One region of the Bacillus carboniphilus genome, then DNA from elsewhere that is predicted to be linked to it. Evidence: riboswitches for the same ligand, from Rfam matches in the RefSeq annotation. Region 1 holds a riboswitch; the other holds the start of a gene.
What was found. Region 1 has a riboswitch for thiamine pyrophosphate ahead of thiC (phosphomethylpyrimidine synthase ThiC). Riboswitches for the same ligand answer to the same signal wherever they lie in the genome.

Region 2: another riboswitch for thiamine pyrophosphate. It lies ahead of LC087_RS01685 (FAD-dependent oxidoreductase); the one in region 1 lies ahead of thiC (phosphomethylpyrimidine synthase ThiC).

What each region holds. Positions count from the first base shown of each region.
Region 1 is NZ_CP129013.1:2,546,679-2,554,717, reverse strand. It holds partial or broken gene LC087_RS13015 (YjiH family protein) at 1-1,133, opposite strand, end outside; gene LC087_RS13010 (L,D-transpeptidase) at 1,600-2,268, opposite strand; gene galE (UDP-glucose 4-epimerase GalE) at 2,595-3,584, shown strand; gene LC087_RS13000 (hypothetical protein) at 3,789-4,301, shown strand; partial or broken gene thiC (phosphomethylpyrimidine synthase ThiC) at 4,508-6,259, opposite strand; TPP riboswitch at 6,369-6,483, opposite strand; gene LC087_RS12990 (uracil-DNA glycosylase) at 6,727-7,389, shown strand; gene LC087_RS12985 (potassium channel family protein) at 7,412-8,039, shown strand, end outside.
Region 2 is NZ_CP129013.1:327,135-335,173, forward strand. It holds partial or broken gene mgtE (magnesium transporter) at 1-11, shown strand, start outside; partial or broken gene LC087_RS19525 (cation:proton antiporter) at 167-1,272, shown strand; gene LC087_RS19530 (potassium channel family protein) at 1,229-2,029, shown strand; TPP riboswitch at 2,077-2,210, shown strand; gene LC087_RS01685 (FAD-dependent oxidoreductase) at 2,312-3,253, shown strand; gene LC087_RS01690 (FAD-dependent oxidoreductase) at 3,237-4,022, shown strand; gene thiS (sulfur carrier protein ThiS) at 4,019-4,225, shown strand; gene LC087_RS01700 (thiazole synthase) at 4,222-4,995, shown strand; gene LC087_RS01705 (ThiF family adenylyltransferase) at 4,992-5,996, shown strand; gene thiD (bifunctional hydroxymethylpyrimidine kinase/phosphomethylpyrimidine kinase) at 6,038-6,847, shown strand; gene fabI (enoyl-ACP reductase FabI) at 7,111-7,887, shown strand.

The DNA of each region.
Region 1 (8,039 bases):
GGCAAACCCTACTAACATTGTTTTAGAAGCTTCTGGCTGCTTCGGGCACATTCATTAGCTCCAATAAGGGAATAAACGGCATTCCGATATATTCGAAAAATGGTGTGAATTCGGCTATAACAACAGCAATTGTACCGAGTGTCATAACAATCGGTGCTACCCCTAACCACATGTCTAAAACATTTTTAGTTCCATCTTTAAAAAAACTTTTAATTCCTTTGGCTTTTTCTGCTGTGTTTAGAGCTTGGGCAAAACCCCCAACTAAAAGGATTATATCCTTGAGGTATTTTTTCTGCATCTTCACTTGGTGGTTTCTCTGTAACATACGTATTTGCCTTTCGAGATAAAGGTGGAATACGCGGAACAATAATCGCAGCTACCAGTCCGGCAATGACAATCGTTCCGTAGTAAGGAAGAAACATATCTTCTAAGCCTACTTTTTCAAGTACTACAATGCTAAAGGTGATCGAGACAAAGGAGAAGGTAGTGGCGATGGTTGCAGCCTCTCGTTTTGTATAATACCCTTCCTCATACTGCTTGCTCGTCAATAAAACACCGATGGTTCCATCTCCTAGCCATGATGCTAAAGAATCGATGGAGGAACGTCCAGGTAATCCGAAAACGGGTCTCATAAAACGATTTAGAAGAGTTCCGAACAATTCCAATAGACCGAAATTTAAAAGTAATGGTAATAAAATCCCTGCAAATAAAAACACACTAAATAAAATGGGTAATAACTCATTTAATATTAGTCCACCAGTAAAATCTGCCGTAATCTCTTCAGGACCAACTTGATATAACGTCATGATGGCAAATACAACAGCAATAAGGCGAACGACAAACCAAAACGGCGTTACATCAAAAAGTTTAAGAAAATAGGGGTGGTTTTTAAGCAGAACAGAATCAGTTTTTTTGATAAACTTGACAACTATAGATCCTAAAAAAGAAATCAAAATAATAACTGTCATAATAGCTGGAATAGTTCCTTTTAATAATTCTTGGATGAATCCTGCAAGAATAGCAATAGGAATTCTAGTTGTTTCTCCATGTGGGATTGGAACCATAAATAAGAATATACCTAATAATGAAGGTATTAGAAAAGTAAGTATGTTTTTCGTTGTTAAGTTTTTCATATCATCGTCCTCTCTTTTTGTTTCGTATAATTATTAATAATATTTCATTTTAATGCATAACAACTAAACTGCCAAGTGGAAAAATATTATTAAAAGTATACTAGTTTTTATCATACGAAATTTATAGAAAAATATAAATAGTAAAAATTTTCGTTTTTTCTAAATGTATGAGATTGTCTCTAAAAGTAGAAGTTGAACCTGTGGATAGTGATCATCATATATAGTGGCGAACACACATACCCACACAATTTGTGGATGAATACTGTTGATATGTGGATAAGTTCTGTGTATAACTTGTTCTTATCTTTAGAATAACTTGTGAATAGGTGTAGATAAGTAAAGAATATGTCGAAATTAGGAGTAGGTTGTGGATAAAGTAAGGGCTATCGGTTTTGTGTTTCTTATGTAAATGCCATGTAGTTACAAAAAAAGCGTCTATCAATAAAAATAGACGCTGTCAATTATGTTAACTCTCTATATAATCAAAGACTTTTGTATACTTTTGAGACAAACGATCATAAAAAACTTCAGCTTTCGTAGGTTCTGGATCTGGTTTTTTGACTTCTTCTTGTTCTTCCTTCTTCGTTTCTTCCGCTGTTGTTTCCACGGAAGCATAAAGGGAAGAATCATAATCAGCAGCTATCAGTGCGAAACTTTTCGAAGATTGAAGGATATAGACATCGGTCTGTTTTTTCACTCTGTCAAAGAGCCAGCGAATTTCCTCGTTATGCATTCTTATACAACCTGCGCTCGCGTACGTACCAATGGAGTTAGAATTGGCATTGCCGTGAATGGCATAGGTTGTTCCAGGAGTACCGTTAGCGTGTAATCCTAACCAACGATCTCCTAAAGGGTTACTAGGATCACCGCCAGGAATATTTTCTTTATAATAAGGGCGGTTTTTAATTTTATTCACAATGGGGAAGATCCCCTCTGGTGTTTTGGAGTCCCCATTATTTCTCCCTGTTGCAACAGAAAATGTTTTAACAAGTTGACCATCTTCAAAGAATGCAAGTTGATTCGTACTTTTGTTAATAATAATTAATTGATTCGTCTTTGCAGACACGTTTTCTATTGGAGCCAAAAATCCTAAACAAAGAAGCATGAAACATAAGCTTATTTTTACAATCTTCAATAGTTCTCCTCCTAAAATGAAACGAAGATAATATTTGTCATATAAGTTCCTTATTTTTCTAAATGTATATGATTTGATCGTACATAATATGTAAAAGATTTGTAAAGGGTCAAATATACCAATTTAATAGAAGGATAGTTTTGCGAAATAGGCCTTTTGGTTTATTGTAGTTTGTCACTCAATAGATTTTTCTTGTGAGCATTTGACATATGATTGACGTTTAGCAATGATAGGATATATGTATTCAAGAGGGTACTCTTATAGAAATTAAAACGTTCAATAGATGAAAAGAAAATTAGTACGATGCAAGCAGAGGAGGAAAGATTATGTCGATTTTAGTTTGTGGTGGAGCAGGGTATATCGGAAGTCATGCCGTTTCTGAGCTCTTAGATCTTGGCGAAGATGTTATTATTGTGGATAATTTACAAACAGGTCATCAGCAAGCAGTGTTAGAAAAAGCAAAGTTTCATCAAGGTGATTTAAGAGATGAATCATTCTTACAGGAAATTTTCTCGAAATATACGATTGAAGCTGTGATTCATTTTGCGGCAGATTCCCTCGTAGGGGAAAGTGTAGAAAATCCATTTAAATATTATGATAACAATGTAACAGGAGCCCTTTCGTTATTAAAAGTGATGAATGAATTTGGAGTAAAGAAAATTGTGTTTTCTTCAACGGCTGCAACGTATGGAGAACCTAAAAATATTCCGATTTTGGAAAGTGACCCGACAGTACCAACAAACCCATATGGGGAAACAAAGCTGACGGTAGAAAAAATGTTGAAATGGGCAGAAAATGCTTATGGTATTCACTATGTGGTCCTCCGTTATTTTAATGTTGCAGGAGCCCATATGAAGGGGATTTTAGGAGAAGATCACCGTCCAGAAACACATTTAATCCCTATCATTCTTCAAGTGGCATTAGAAAAACGGGAAAAGATCATGATTTATGGAGATGATTATGATACACATGATGGCACTTGTATTCGGGATTATATTCATGTCACAGACTTAGCTAATGCTCATATATTAGCTATTAAAAAACTACGTCTTGACGGTAAGAGTGCGACCTATAATTTAGGGAATGGCAATGGCTTTACAGTAAAAGAAGTGATTGATGCGGCTAGAAAAGTAACTGGGCATCCAATACCTGCTGAAGTGGCACCTAGAAGAGCAGGAGACCCAGCTAAATTAGTGGCCTCCTCACAAAAAGCGATTTCGGAACTTGGTTGGAACCCTAAATATGCACAAATGGAAACGATCATCGAGAGCGCATGGCAGTGGTTTCAAAATCATCCTGATGGATATGAAAATTAATCATAAATAAACAAGACGAAGGCGAACTCTTTTAAGGGTTCGTCTTTTTCTATTTTTCTAGTATTTTGAGTAGATAAGTATGGACAGTGATTTTCTCCTTGCGGCTATTTTTACAGAAAAGCATTGAAATAAAGTGACCTTTAGTGTAAAATTACACATATGTTAACTTGATATACTATTTAGTTTTAAAGGAGAGAGCAAGAGATGAAATGGAAAGAGGTTAAATTATATAATGTCATTTTCCCGATTTGGCTCGTATTATTTTCCCCACCTGTTATTTTTATTTCGTTAATTGGAAACTTCCTTATTGATTCGATCGTTATTCTCGTTTGTTTTTATTTATTTAAAATATCAAAGCTGTATTTTGGGGTGAAGGATTTTTATAATAACAGCATAGGAAAGGTTTGGCTGTTTGGCTTTTTATCGGATTTCATAGGAATGTTGGTATTGCTTGCTGTAACCTTTTTGGATGGGGTTTTCTTTGACTATTACGAACTAGCCTCGGCGATTTCCTACGATCCATTCAGTCATCCTCTCGCCGTCGTCATTATAGTCTTTGCCATGGGCGTTGCGAGCTTTTTTATCTATTGGTTTAATCATAAATATACATTCAAACACATTATTCCAGATATAAAGGTTAGGAGAAGAGTATCAATCACGATTGCGATCATGACCCTTCCATGGACATATTTGCTCCCGACAAAGTGGTTTTTTTAAAAAGACTCAAGAGTTGAAATACCTCGAGAGTCTTATGTGAGCATTAATAGTAAAGGGATTCTGTTTTCATACACTTATAACACCTTCGCATATGCGGTGTTTCAAAAAAGCTATGCTGACATTGCTGCTGTATAGAGGAGATCTCTTTCTTTAGGCTACTCACTTCATTTTCAAGATCTTTAATTTGCTTCTGAAGTTCAGTTACATCAGTAGTATATTCGTGAGCCATCTTGAACAAATTCCTTTGATTTTTCTTTGTACCCTTCTTCAATGACTTCCTCTACAGATTTATCATCTTTTTGTGCCATCTCCCGGATGTCATGAGAGATTCGCATAGAGCAAAATTTAGGTCCACACATAGAACAGAAGTGGGCTGTTTTTGCTCCTTCTGCTGGTAACGTTTCATCATGATACTCACGGGCCTTTTCTGGATCAAGAGACAAATTAAATTGATCATGCCATCTAAATTCAAAGCGGGCTTTTGAAAGGGCGTTATCTCTTTTTTTGAGCCCCTGGATGTCCTTTCGCTAAATCAGCAGCATGGGCAGCAATTTTATAGGTAACCACTCCTTCTCTGACATCCTCTTTGTTCGGAAGTCCTAAATGCTCCTTTGGCGTCACATAACAGAGCATGGCTGTTCCATACCATCCAATCATAGCAGCACCAATGGCTGATGTAATATGATCATAACCAGGCGCAATATCGGTGGTTAGCGGCCCTAACGTGTAAAACGGAGCTTCATCACATATTTCTAACTGTTTATCCATATTTTCTTTGATTTGGTGCATGGGAACATGACCAGGACCTTCGATCATTACTTGAACATCGTGCTTCCAGGCAATTTTGGTCAGCTCTCCAAGCGTCTCAACTCAGCAAATTGAGCCTCATCATTGGCATCTGCGATGGAGCCAGGACGGAGCCCATCCCCTAATGAAACGGAGATATCGTATTTCTTTAAGATTTTACATATGTCTTCAAAGTGCGTATAGATGAAATTTTCTTTGTGATGAGCGAGACACCATTGGGCAAGAATCGAGCCCCCTCTTGATACAATCCCTGTCGTTCTTTTTGCTGTCATTGGAATGTATCGAAGGAGGACACCTGCATGGATTGTGAAGTAATCGACTCCCTGTTCTGCTTGTTCAATTAACGTATCACGGTAAACGTCCCATGTTAAGTCTTCGGCGATCCCGTTTACTTTCTCTAATGCTTGATAAATAGGAACGGTTCCTACAGGAACAGGGCAGTTTCGAATGATCCATTCCCTTGTGGTATGGATATCCTTTCCTGTAGATAAATCCATAAGTGTGTCAGCGCCCCATCTCGTTGCCCATGTCATTTTCTCTACTTCTTCTTCTATAGAGGAGGATACAACAGAATTCCCTATATTTGCATTTATTTTAACGTGAAAGTTTCGTCCAATAATCATTGGCTCACTTTCTGGGTGATTAATATTTGATGGGATAATGGCTTTTCCTTTGGCGACTTCTTCTCGAACGAACTCAGGGTCCATATTTTCTCTGATCGCGACATATTCCATTTCAGGAGTAACGATTCCTCTTTTGGCATAAGCCATTTGTGTGACGGATTGTTCTTCTTTTGCTCGGAGTGGTTTCCTTATTTTAAAAGGTGTCTCTTGTTTGAAACGCGGATCCCCTTCTTGATAGCCATTGTCTACTGCCTTTATCTTGCGTCCTTGATAGGATTCTACGTCTCCACGTTCCAAAACCCAGTTCGAACGAAGATTAGGTAATCCTTTTTCAATATCGACTGAATAATGAGGATCACTGTATGGTCCACTTGTATCATATACTTCAACGGGTGGATTCTTTGAAACGCCAAAGCTTCCGTCTGTATCTTCTTGGCTGATGGTCCGTAAGGGAACTTGAATATCTTCTCTGCTTCCTTTTTTATACTGCTTTTGACTGTTTGGAAATTGATAACTCCAATTTGACATCTAAATTCCTCCTTAATTTTTGGAATCGGATATCTGGGTCAAAAAAAGAGAATGACATAGGGCGTCATCCTCTCAGTAAGTATGTAATAGTAGCTTTGTCATCATGATAAACAAAGCCCCACTACTTCCCTACGCTGGTATGAGCCAGATCAGGTTCGAAGGGTCAAAGAACTTGCATCGTTCTTCTCTCAGCTCTTGCAATCAGAGCTCCCCTAGTAGATTCCTAATTTTATTGGTTGCTTACAATACTATAGCATAATTGGATATAATAACAAGTGTAAAGGTAGATTTTTGATATTTAGATAGGTTTCCTTAAAGAGTATTCAATAAACTGAAAAAAATGCTTATCTTTTTAACTGGTAACAGGAGTTACTTGGTTGTGCTTTTTGGGTTTAATAGACTTTTTCTCGAAATGACGCCGAGTCCAAAATCCTTTATGATGGTTGTAGAGGAAGGAGCACGTTGTTATGTTTTTAGAAATAGAAAATGATTGGTTTCAACACCTTAAACGACAACTTGAAGAGCCCTATTATCAAGAATTAATGACTTTTATTAAGCATGAATATGAAACGGAAATGATTTACCCTCAAAAGGATGAGGTTTTTACAGCTTTTAAAGCAACCCCACTCGAGAAGGTAAAGGTGGTGATTTTAGGACAGGATCCTTACCATCAACCGAATCAAGCTCATGGTCTTAGCTTTTCTGTGAAAAAAGGGATAAAGCTTCCTCCTTCATTACGAAGTATTTTCAAGGAGAGAGAAAATGATTTAGGAATCCCCTTTCCTAAGGATGGATGCTTATTGAACTGGGCAGAGCAAGGAGTCTTTTTATTAAATACGGTTTTAACCGTAAGAGAAGGAGAACCTTATTCTCACCGAAATAAAGGATGGGAAAGGTTTACGGATGAAGTGATTAAGTTAATAGATCAAAAGAACTCCCCCGTTGTTTTTGTTCTTTGGGGAAAGCATGCACAAAACAAAAAGGAAATGATCGATAAAGATAAACATTTTGTTCTAGAATCTCCCCATCCTAGTCCGTTATCAGCAAGCCGTGGTTTTTTTGGAAGTCATCCATTTTCAAAAGCAAATGCTTACTTGAAAGAGACGGGACAAACACCGATTGACTGGTAAGTACTCAGAGGAGTGAAGCATTATGATTGAACGGTATCGGCATGTGATGTACGCCACGTTAAGTATGCTTTCGGTCATCATATTTGGAACAGTAGGTTTTTATTTGACGGAAGGAATTTCGACTTTTGATGCCCTTTGGTTGACAGCTATTACGGTTTTAACTGTAGGATATGGTGACGCCGTCCCTCGAACTGAAGCGGGGAAAATCTTTGCCTTGTTTATTATTCCTATGGGTATAGGAATTGTTACCTACGCCATCGGAGCAGTAACAGCGCTCATATTGGAAGGGGAATTATCACGGTCATTAAGGAGAAAAAAAATGGTGAGTCAAATTGAGCATTTACAAGGTCACATTATTGTATGTGGATTTGGTCGAGTTGGAAGACAGGTGTATAATCAGTTACATATCGAAAATCAATCAGTTGTTGTTATTGAAAACAATCAAGACGTTTTGGAAACAATGGATGAAGACATTTTGTATGTGAACGGTGATGCTAGAATTAATGAAGTGTTAGTTAGGGCAGGTATTGAACGGGCAACAGGCTTAATTGCAACACTTCCGACGGATGCAGATAACGTTTTTGTTTCTTTATCAGCTAAAGAGTTCAATCAAGACCTCCATATTGTGGCGAGAGCGGCTTATTTGGAAT
Region 2 (8,039 bases), 1.4 Mb from region 1:
TGCTACTATAATTGCAATATTGTATATTCATACAGAGGATGTTATGAAAGTATTTAAAATAAATTGAGGTGGTGAACGAAATTTTACTTTCAGTTTTAATGTAGTGAAATGGATTTCACACCTTTTACATAACAAATGAACGTTTTTTTGAGAAGGAGGTAAGTGAATGGAACACGGTCAAGCTTCTGTTACATCACTTGTTATTGTTGTTATAATTGCATTTTTAACACCGCTTATACTTCATCGGCTGAAATTAAATATTATCCCAGTCGTGGTAGCTGAATTAATTATGGGATTAATTATTGGGAAAAGTGGTTTTAATATTGTTCATCCTGATACATGGCTTGAAACTCTCTCCACGCTAGGGTTTATATTCTTAATGTTTTTAAGTGGTTTGGAGATTGATTTTACCGCCTTTGCGAAAAAAGGTAAACAACGAGAAAAGTTGCCAAATGGTAAAGATACACCGAACGCATTTTTAGTAGCATCCATTGTTTTCGTAGGGATCTTTATCATTTCTTTATTTTTATCATACTTATTTGTATGGACCGGTTATATCGATAATGGGTTTTTAATGACATTAATCATTTCCACGATCTCTTTAGGGGTTGTTGTTCCAACCTTAAAAAGTGAACACATTATGAAAACCAACATAGGGCAAATTATTTTACTTGTTGCAGTTATTGCAGATTTAGCGACAATGATCTTATTAGCTGTTTTTGTATCCATTTATGGAGGTGGAGATAACAATACTTGGCTGTTACTTGTTTTGTTTGGTGCAGGAATTGTATTGTTCCTTGTAGGGAAAAAATTCCAAAATCGTTCATTTGTAGAGTCCATGTCTAAGGGAACCATTCAAATTGGTACACGAGCTGTTTTCACCCTAATAATTTTGTTAGTAGGAATTTCAGAAAGTGTAGGGGCAGAAAACATACTTGGTGCATTTTTAGCGGGAGTATTAGTCTCGTTGTTATCTCCAAATCAAGAGTTAGTTCAAAAATTAGATTCGTTTGGATATGGCTTTTTAATCCCGATCTTTTTTGTGATGGTGGGCGTAGAGTGGATGTTTGGAGTTTGTTATCTGAACCAAAAATGCTTACCTTAATTCCTTTGCTGTTATTAGCTTTATTTCTGTCAAAAATAGTTCCTGTATATTTTATTCGCAGATGGTATGATAATCGAACAACCATTGCAGCAGGATTTTTGTTGACGTCGAACCTTATCACTTGTGATTGCAGCGGCGACGATTGGAGAAAGAATAAATGTCATTGATGAAAATATGTCTGGTGCACTTATTTTAGTTGCTGTCATATCAAGTGTTATATCACCGATCGGATTTAAGAAGATATTCCCACAACAAGAGGTAACGGAGGCTCGCCAAAAGGTTGTCTTCATTGGTGCAAACCAGATGACTTTACCTGTTACAAGAGAGCTCAATAAAAACATTTTTGAAACAACGGTTTTCCATACACGTCAAGATAAAATAGATAAAAAAATTGTGGAATCCGTGTTTAAAATTGAGGAGCTATCCGATTATTCTTTAGCTACGTTAAAAGAATTAAATATATTTAAAGCTGATATTTTAGTAGTTGCGACTGGCGATGAAGATCGAAATGCAGAGATTGCCATATATGCGAAAGAAACAAATAGAGTAAAACGAGTAATCGCAAGTGTGGCTTCTCCAAGCTTAGCTGATTCCTTAAAAGAGCATGATATAGATGTGTTCTCTGTATTGTTATCAACTAAGACCCTTTTAAGAGCTCTTATTGAAGCGCCAAGTGTGATGAGAATTCTTCAAAATGAAGAAACAACGCTTTATCAAATTAACATGAATAATTATAATTACGATGGAATTTACTTAAGAAACTTCCCTTTTACAGGAGACATTATTTTTGTCAGGATTTTTAGAGGGAATGATTCGATTGTTCCTCATGGTGACACAGAGTTAAAAGCTGGAGATCGATTAATTGTCACTGGTTCACGGGAATATGTAGATGAATTAAAGGTAGAGCTTGAGTTCGTAAACTGATTGCTTGAAAAATTGATCATTCATGATACTATTAAACTAATCATAAATAAAACTGCTAGGGGAGCCTTTAGGAAAAAGTACGATAATGTACATATAAAAGGCTGAGATTAAAGTGAAACTTTAAGACTCTTAGAACCTGATTCTGGATTATACCAGCGTAGGGAAGTGGTTTGTGTACGTTTCTTTATGTAGCGTTTACAAAACCACTTTCTTTTTTCAGAGAGTGGTTTTTTTATGTTTTTGACAAACAACTCATAATAAAGGATAGTGAGTCAAGCCAATATGCTTATACACGCGATAACTGATGATCGTCTTCCTGTTTCCCAATTGGCAAAGAAAATAGAAGACATTAGCCAAAAAGTAGATGGGATTCAAATTAGGGAGAAAAAGAAATCAGATCAACAATGGAGAACTTTACTTAATATGCTGTTAGAGAGAGGTGTGCAGAAAGAGAAGTTGATTATTAATCACCGTCTCAATATTGCAATGGAATTTGGAATTAATCAAATTCATTTACCTATAAATAGTTATCAGGTTGAAGAAGCAAAAAAAATAAATCCAAATTTTACAATAGGGGTCTCAGTACATAGTAAAGAAGAGGCAAGGAATCGACTAAATGAAAAGATTGATTATTTATATTATGGGAATGTGTTTAAAACATCCTGTAAGCCAGGAAAGAAGGGAAAAGGGAATCAGTCTTTAGAAGAAATTGTTCAAATAAGTACCGTCCCTATATTTGCGATAGGTGGGATTGATCATCAATCTATTCCAAAAATTAATCAAAAGAAAGTGGCTGGAGTTGCCGTAAGGTCCTTTATTTTTTCAAGTATCGATCCTGTTTCCGCCATTTTACTTTTGAAAGGAAGAGGGGGAACTTCATTGAATTTTGATTTAGGTGTGATTGGTGGAGGAATCATCGGTCAGTCGATTGCCTATCAACTAGCTAAAGAAGGGCTTAAAGTTGTAGTATTTGATAACGGTCAACTTCAATCACAAGCAACCAATGCAGCTGCTGGAATGTTAGGTGTCCATACGGAAAATGAAGAGCAAGATCTTTTTTATGACTTTTGTCGAGAAAGTCGAGATTTACTCCCGCTCTTATCAGAAGAATTATATGAAGAAACAGGTATTGATATTGAACATGTCCAAACGGGGATGTATCGTTTATCGTTACAGGAGCAAGAAAGGGATTCCTTTAAAGGATTGGGTGCAAGAGTATTCTGAGATTGCTTGGCATGATTATAAGGAAATCAACCGTCGTGAACCATGTATATCAGAGAGTATACATGGTGGAGTATTTATGCCAAACGATGGTCATGTTTCCCCGGTAAATCTTCTTTTCGCCTTTAGACGCGGAGCTTATCAACTAGGTGCCGTAACTTTTGATGAAACAACTGTAATGGATGTAAAACCAGTTGAAGATTACGTTGAAATTCATACAGATAAGGGAATTTTTCAGACGAAGCAAGTTGTGATCGCATCTGGAGTTTGGAGCGGTTTTTTCTTTGAGAAGTTAGGGTTATCAAATGTAATGCATCCTGTAAAAGGGGAATGCTTATCCGTAATGCCGAAGAGAAAGCTATGTACGAATACACTATTTTATGAGGATTGTTATATTGTGCCTAAACGGGACGGCAGAATGATTATTGGAGCTTCGTCAAAAGCGGGAGATTGGACAGATGGCTGTTCTACTCATTCTGTTCAACAGTTGTTATCAAAAGCGTATAACCTTATACCAGAATTGACCTCTGCAACATTAATCAATAGTTGGTATGGAATAAGGCCGGATACAAAGGATCATAAACCGATTATTGGAAAACACCCTGACCATGATCATGTGTATTTTGCTACAGGCCATTATCGCAATGGGATATTACTTGCCCCAATGACAGGGAGACTCATGAAAGAAATGATAGTAAATAAAACAGGTGAGTTTGATCAATTTAAGAAGGAATTTTCCATTGAACGTTTTAAGAAGGAGGCGATTACATGATGAAACTATTGCTAAATGGGCAAGAGGTCGAAATTTCAGAAGACAATTTAACAATAAGTAAGCTTCTGCAACATTATGATATAAGCGAAAAAATAGCCATTGTGGAACAGAATGAACAAGTTGTAAGTAAAGAAAAATATTCACAGCAACCAATTGTTGATGGTGACCGAATAGAAATCGTTCATTTCGTAGGAGGAGGATGAAAATATTAAAAATAGAAAATAAACAATTCCATTCAAGGTTATTATTAGGGACAGGGAAATACCCCGATTTTGAAACACAATATCAAGCTGTAACAGAATCCAAAACAGAAATATTAACATTTGCCGTAAGAAGAATGGATATTTTTGAAAAGTCACAGCCTAACCTACTAGAAAAGTTAGATTTGAATAAATATACGTTGCTTCCAAATACAGCAGGAGCTAAAACGGCAGAAGAAGCCGTTCGAATTGCGCGCTTAGCTAAAGCTTCAGGGCTTTGCGATATGATTAAAGTGGAAGTGATTGGCTGTGATAAAACGTTGTTACCTGATCCAATTGAAACGGTAAAAGCATCTGAAATTCTATTAGATGAAGGATTTATTGTTTTACCGTACATATACGATGATGTTGTTTTAGCGAGAAGGCTAGAGGAATTAGGTGTTCATGCCATAATGCCAGGAGCTTCTCCTATTGGTTCGGGCCAAGGGATTATAAATCCATTAAACTTACAATTCATTATTGACCAAGCGAGCGTTCCCGTTATCGTAGATGCAGGTATCGGATCTGCTTCTGATGCCGCACTTGCCATGGAATTAGGAGCTGATGGTGTACTTTTGAACACTGCTGTAGCTGGAGCAAAGAATCCTGTGCAAATGGCTAAGGCGATGAAATTAGCCATTGAAGCTGGAAGATTAAGCTTCGAAGCTGGTCGTATCGAAAAGAAAACCTATGCTCGTCCAAGTAGTCCTTCAGAAGGGATGTTCACTTCATAATGGAGCGTTATTCTAGACAAATGTTATTTGATCCTATTGGAGAAATAGGTCAAAACCAAATTAGCTCGACACGAATTTTACTTGTCGGTGCTGGGGCATTAGGAAGTGCAAATGCTGAAATGCTCGTTCGTGCAGGAGTAAAGGAAATAACGATTATTGACCGAGATTACGTGGATTACTCAAATCTTCAACGTCAACAGTTGTATAGTGAACGAGATGTTGAGGACCATCTTCCTAAAGCTATTGCTGCTGAAAAACGTTTAAGTCAAATTAATAGCCATGTCAAAATTACTGGGGTTGTCGATGATTTTTCGGCTCATAACGCAGAAAAACTAGTCAGTCATGTTGATTTGATTATAGATGGAACCGATAATTTTGAAACTAGATTTCTAATAAACGATTTAGCTATTAAAAAAGAGATTCCATGGATTTATGGAGGGTGCGTAGGCAGTTATGGGATGACGTTTGCTATAATTCCAGGAAAGACTCCTTGTTTGCATTGCTTGTTAAAAGAACTCCCTTTGCAGGGAGTTACCTGTGAGACGAGAGGTGTCATTAGCCCAGTCGTCCAAGTGGTTGCAGCTCATCAAGCGACTTTAGCATTGAAATGGATGGTGGGAGAGCGTATTGATTCCACGATTACTTCCTTTGATTTATGGTCAAATCAAAATACATCCATGCATTTTGATTCGTTTAAGGATGAACATTGTGAAACGTGTGGAAGAACGCCAACTTATCCATATTTACAAGGTGAGCAAACATCGAAAACAGCGGTTCTTTGTGGAAGAGATACTGTACAGATTCGGTCAAATCCCCTTCCTTTACAAACAATAGCCAAAAGGATTAAACCTCATGTTCATAAGCTTATTATCAATGATTATTTGTTATCATTTTCCACCGATACGTATCGAATTGTTTTATTTCAAGATGGAAGAGCTTTAATTCATGGGACAAAAAATATACACGAAGCGAAAACGTTTTATCATAAATGGATTGGTTGAACAGATTAAAATGAATAAGAGGAAATGGGGATATTACAGGGATGAATGAAATAAAAAAAGTGTTAACAATAGCAGGATCAGATTCTGGTGGGGGAGCTGGAATACAAGCAGACATAAAAACATTTCAACAGTTTCACGTATTTGGAATGACTGCCATTACGGCTGTTACGGCCCAAAATACAACAGGTGTTCAGGGGATTTATCCTCTCGCTTTAGAAGGAATCTCTAAACAAATTGATGCCGTTGCAACAGATTTGCGCCCTGATGCGGTTAAAACGGGTATGCTTTTTAATGAAGAAGTAATAGAATTAGTCTCCACAAAAGTGAAAGAACACAAAATAACGCAACTAGTGATTGATCCCGTGATGATTGCTAAAGGAGGACAACCTCTTTTGCAGTCAACTGCTGTAAGGAGCATGAAAGAAAAGCTTATTCCTCAAGCTTGCGTCATTACCCCAAATATACCTGAAGCTGAAGCGTTAGTTGGAATGAAAATTGAACGTTTAGATGATCGGAAGAAAGCTGCGAAAGCTCTTCATAACTTAGGAGCTAAAAATGTCATCATAAAAGGTGGGCATGATTCAAATGACCAAAAAGTAGTGGACCTTTTATATGATGGAGAAGAGTTTCATTACTTTGAAGGGGAGCGTGTAAACACTCCACATACCCATGGAACTGGTTGTACGTTTTCAGCAGCTTTAACTGCGTGTCTTGCAAAAGGTTCTTCGATTGTCGAGGCGACTGAGATTGCTAAAAATTATATACAAGAGGCGATTCAGAATACACTTCATTTTGGTTCAGGGCATGGTCCAACAAATCATTGGGCTTACCATATGAAAAAAATCGATTGAAATAAGAGGAACATACGGCATTGTATGTTCCTTTTTACTTTAAGAAAAATCAATGATATAATTAAGACTAGGTTCTAATAACATGTAATAAGAAAAGTTCAAGCGCACGCCCTTTTAGCAACGAAGGGTAAAATAGGAACGTCAACGTTTGCACATCATGTGCGTCTGAGTTGCTGGGCGATGAAGCTGGACACCGGTTAAAACCACAAGCTAAATAAGAACCTATTTATATATTTTTTTAAATTAAATATAGGAGGATTGCAATGAATCTTTCATTAGAAGGTAAGAATATTGTTGTCATGGGTGTTGCTAATAAACGAAGTATTGCTTGGGGAATCGCACGTTCTTTACATAATGCTGGTGCACGGATAATTTTTACGTATGCTACAGAAAGGTTAGAAAAATCTGTAAGACAATTAGTCGAAAGCTTAGAATCTGATCAACATATGATTATCCCATGTGATGTTACGGATGATAAAGATATTGCTAATTGTTTTGCTTCCATTAAAGAGAAAGTTGGAGTAGTGCACGGTTTAGCTCATTGCATTGCTTTTGCCAACACGGATGAGTTACGTGGAGAGTATCTAAATACGACTAGAGATGGCTTTTTACTAGCCCAGAATATTAGTGCTTACTCTTTAACAGCGGTGGTCAAAGAAGCTCGACCATTAATGACTGAAGGGGGAAGTATTGTCACCATGACTTACTTAGGCGGCGAGCGAGTGGTGGAAAATTATAATGTCATGGGTGTTGCTAAAGCTTCACTAGAAGCAAGCGTGAAATATTTAGCTGAAGATGTTGGAAAAGAAAATATTCGCGTAAATGCCATCTCTGCAGGACCGATCCGAACATTAGCTGCAAAAGGAGTTGGAGATTTAAATACCATTTTAAAAGACATAGAAGAAAGAGCACCACTTCGTCGTACTACATCACAAGAAGAGGTTGGGGATACAGCATTGTTCCTGTTCAGTGATTTATCGCGTGGAGTGACGGGTGAAAATATTCATGTGGATTCAGGGTTTCATATTATTGGAAGGTAAAGAATTATGGGTTTAAGATAATGGTGAAAGTTTGGCTTTTAACCTTTTAATTAAACCAATGTTTTTTGTTACACATAGATCAAACATGAAAGCTTCCTATAGAAATGAGGTCTGGTCAAGACTCTGTAATGTGAGGGACTAGTAAGGAAGGT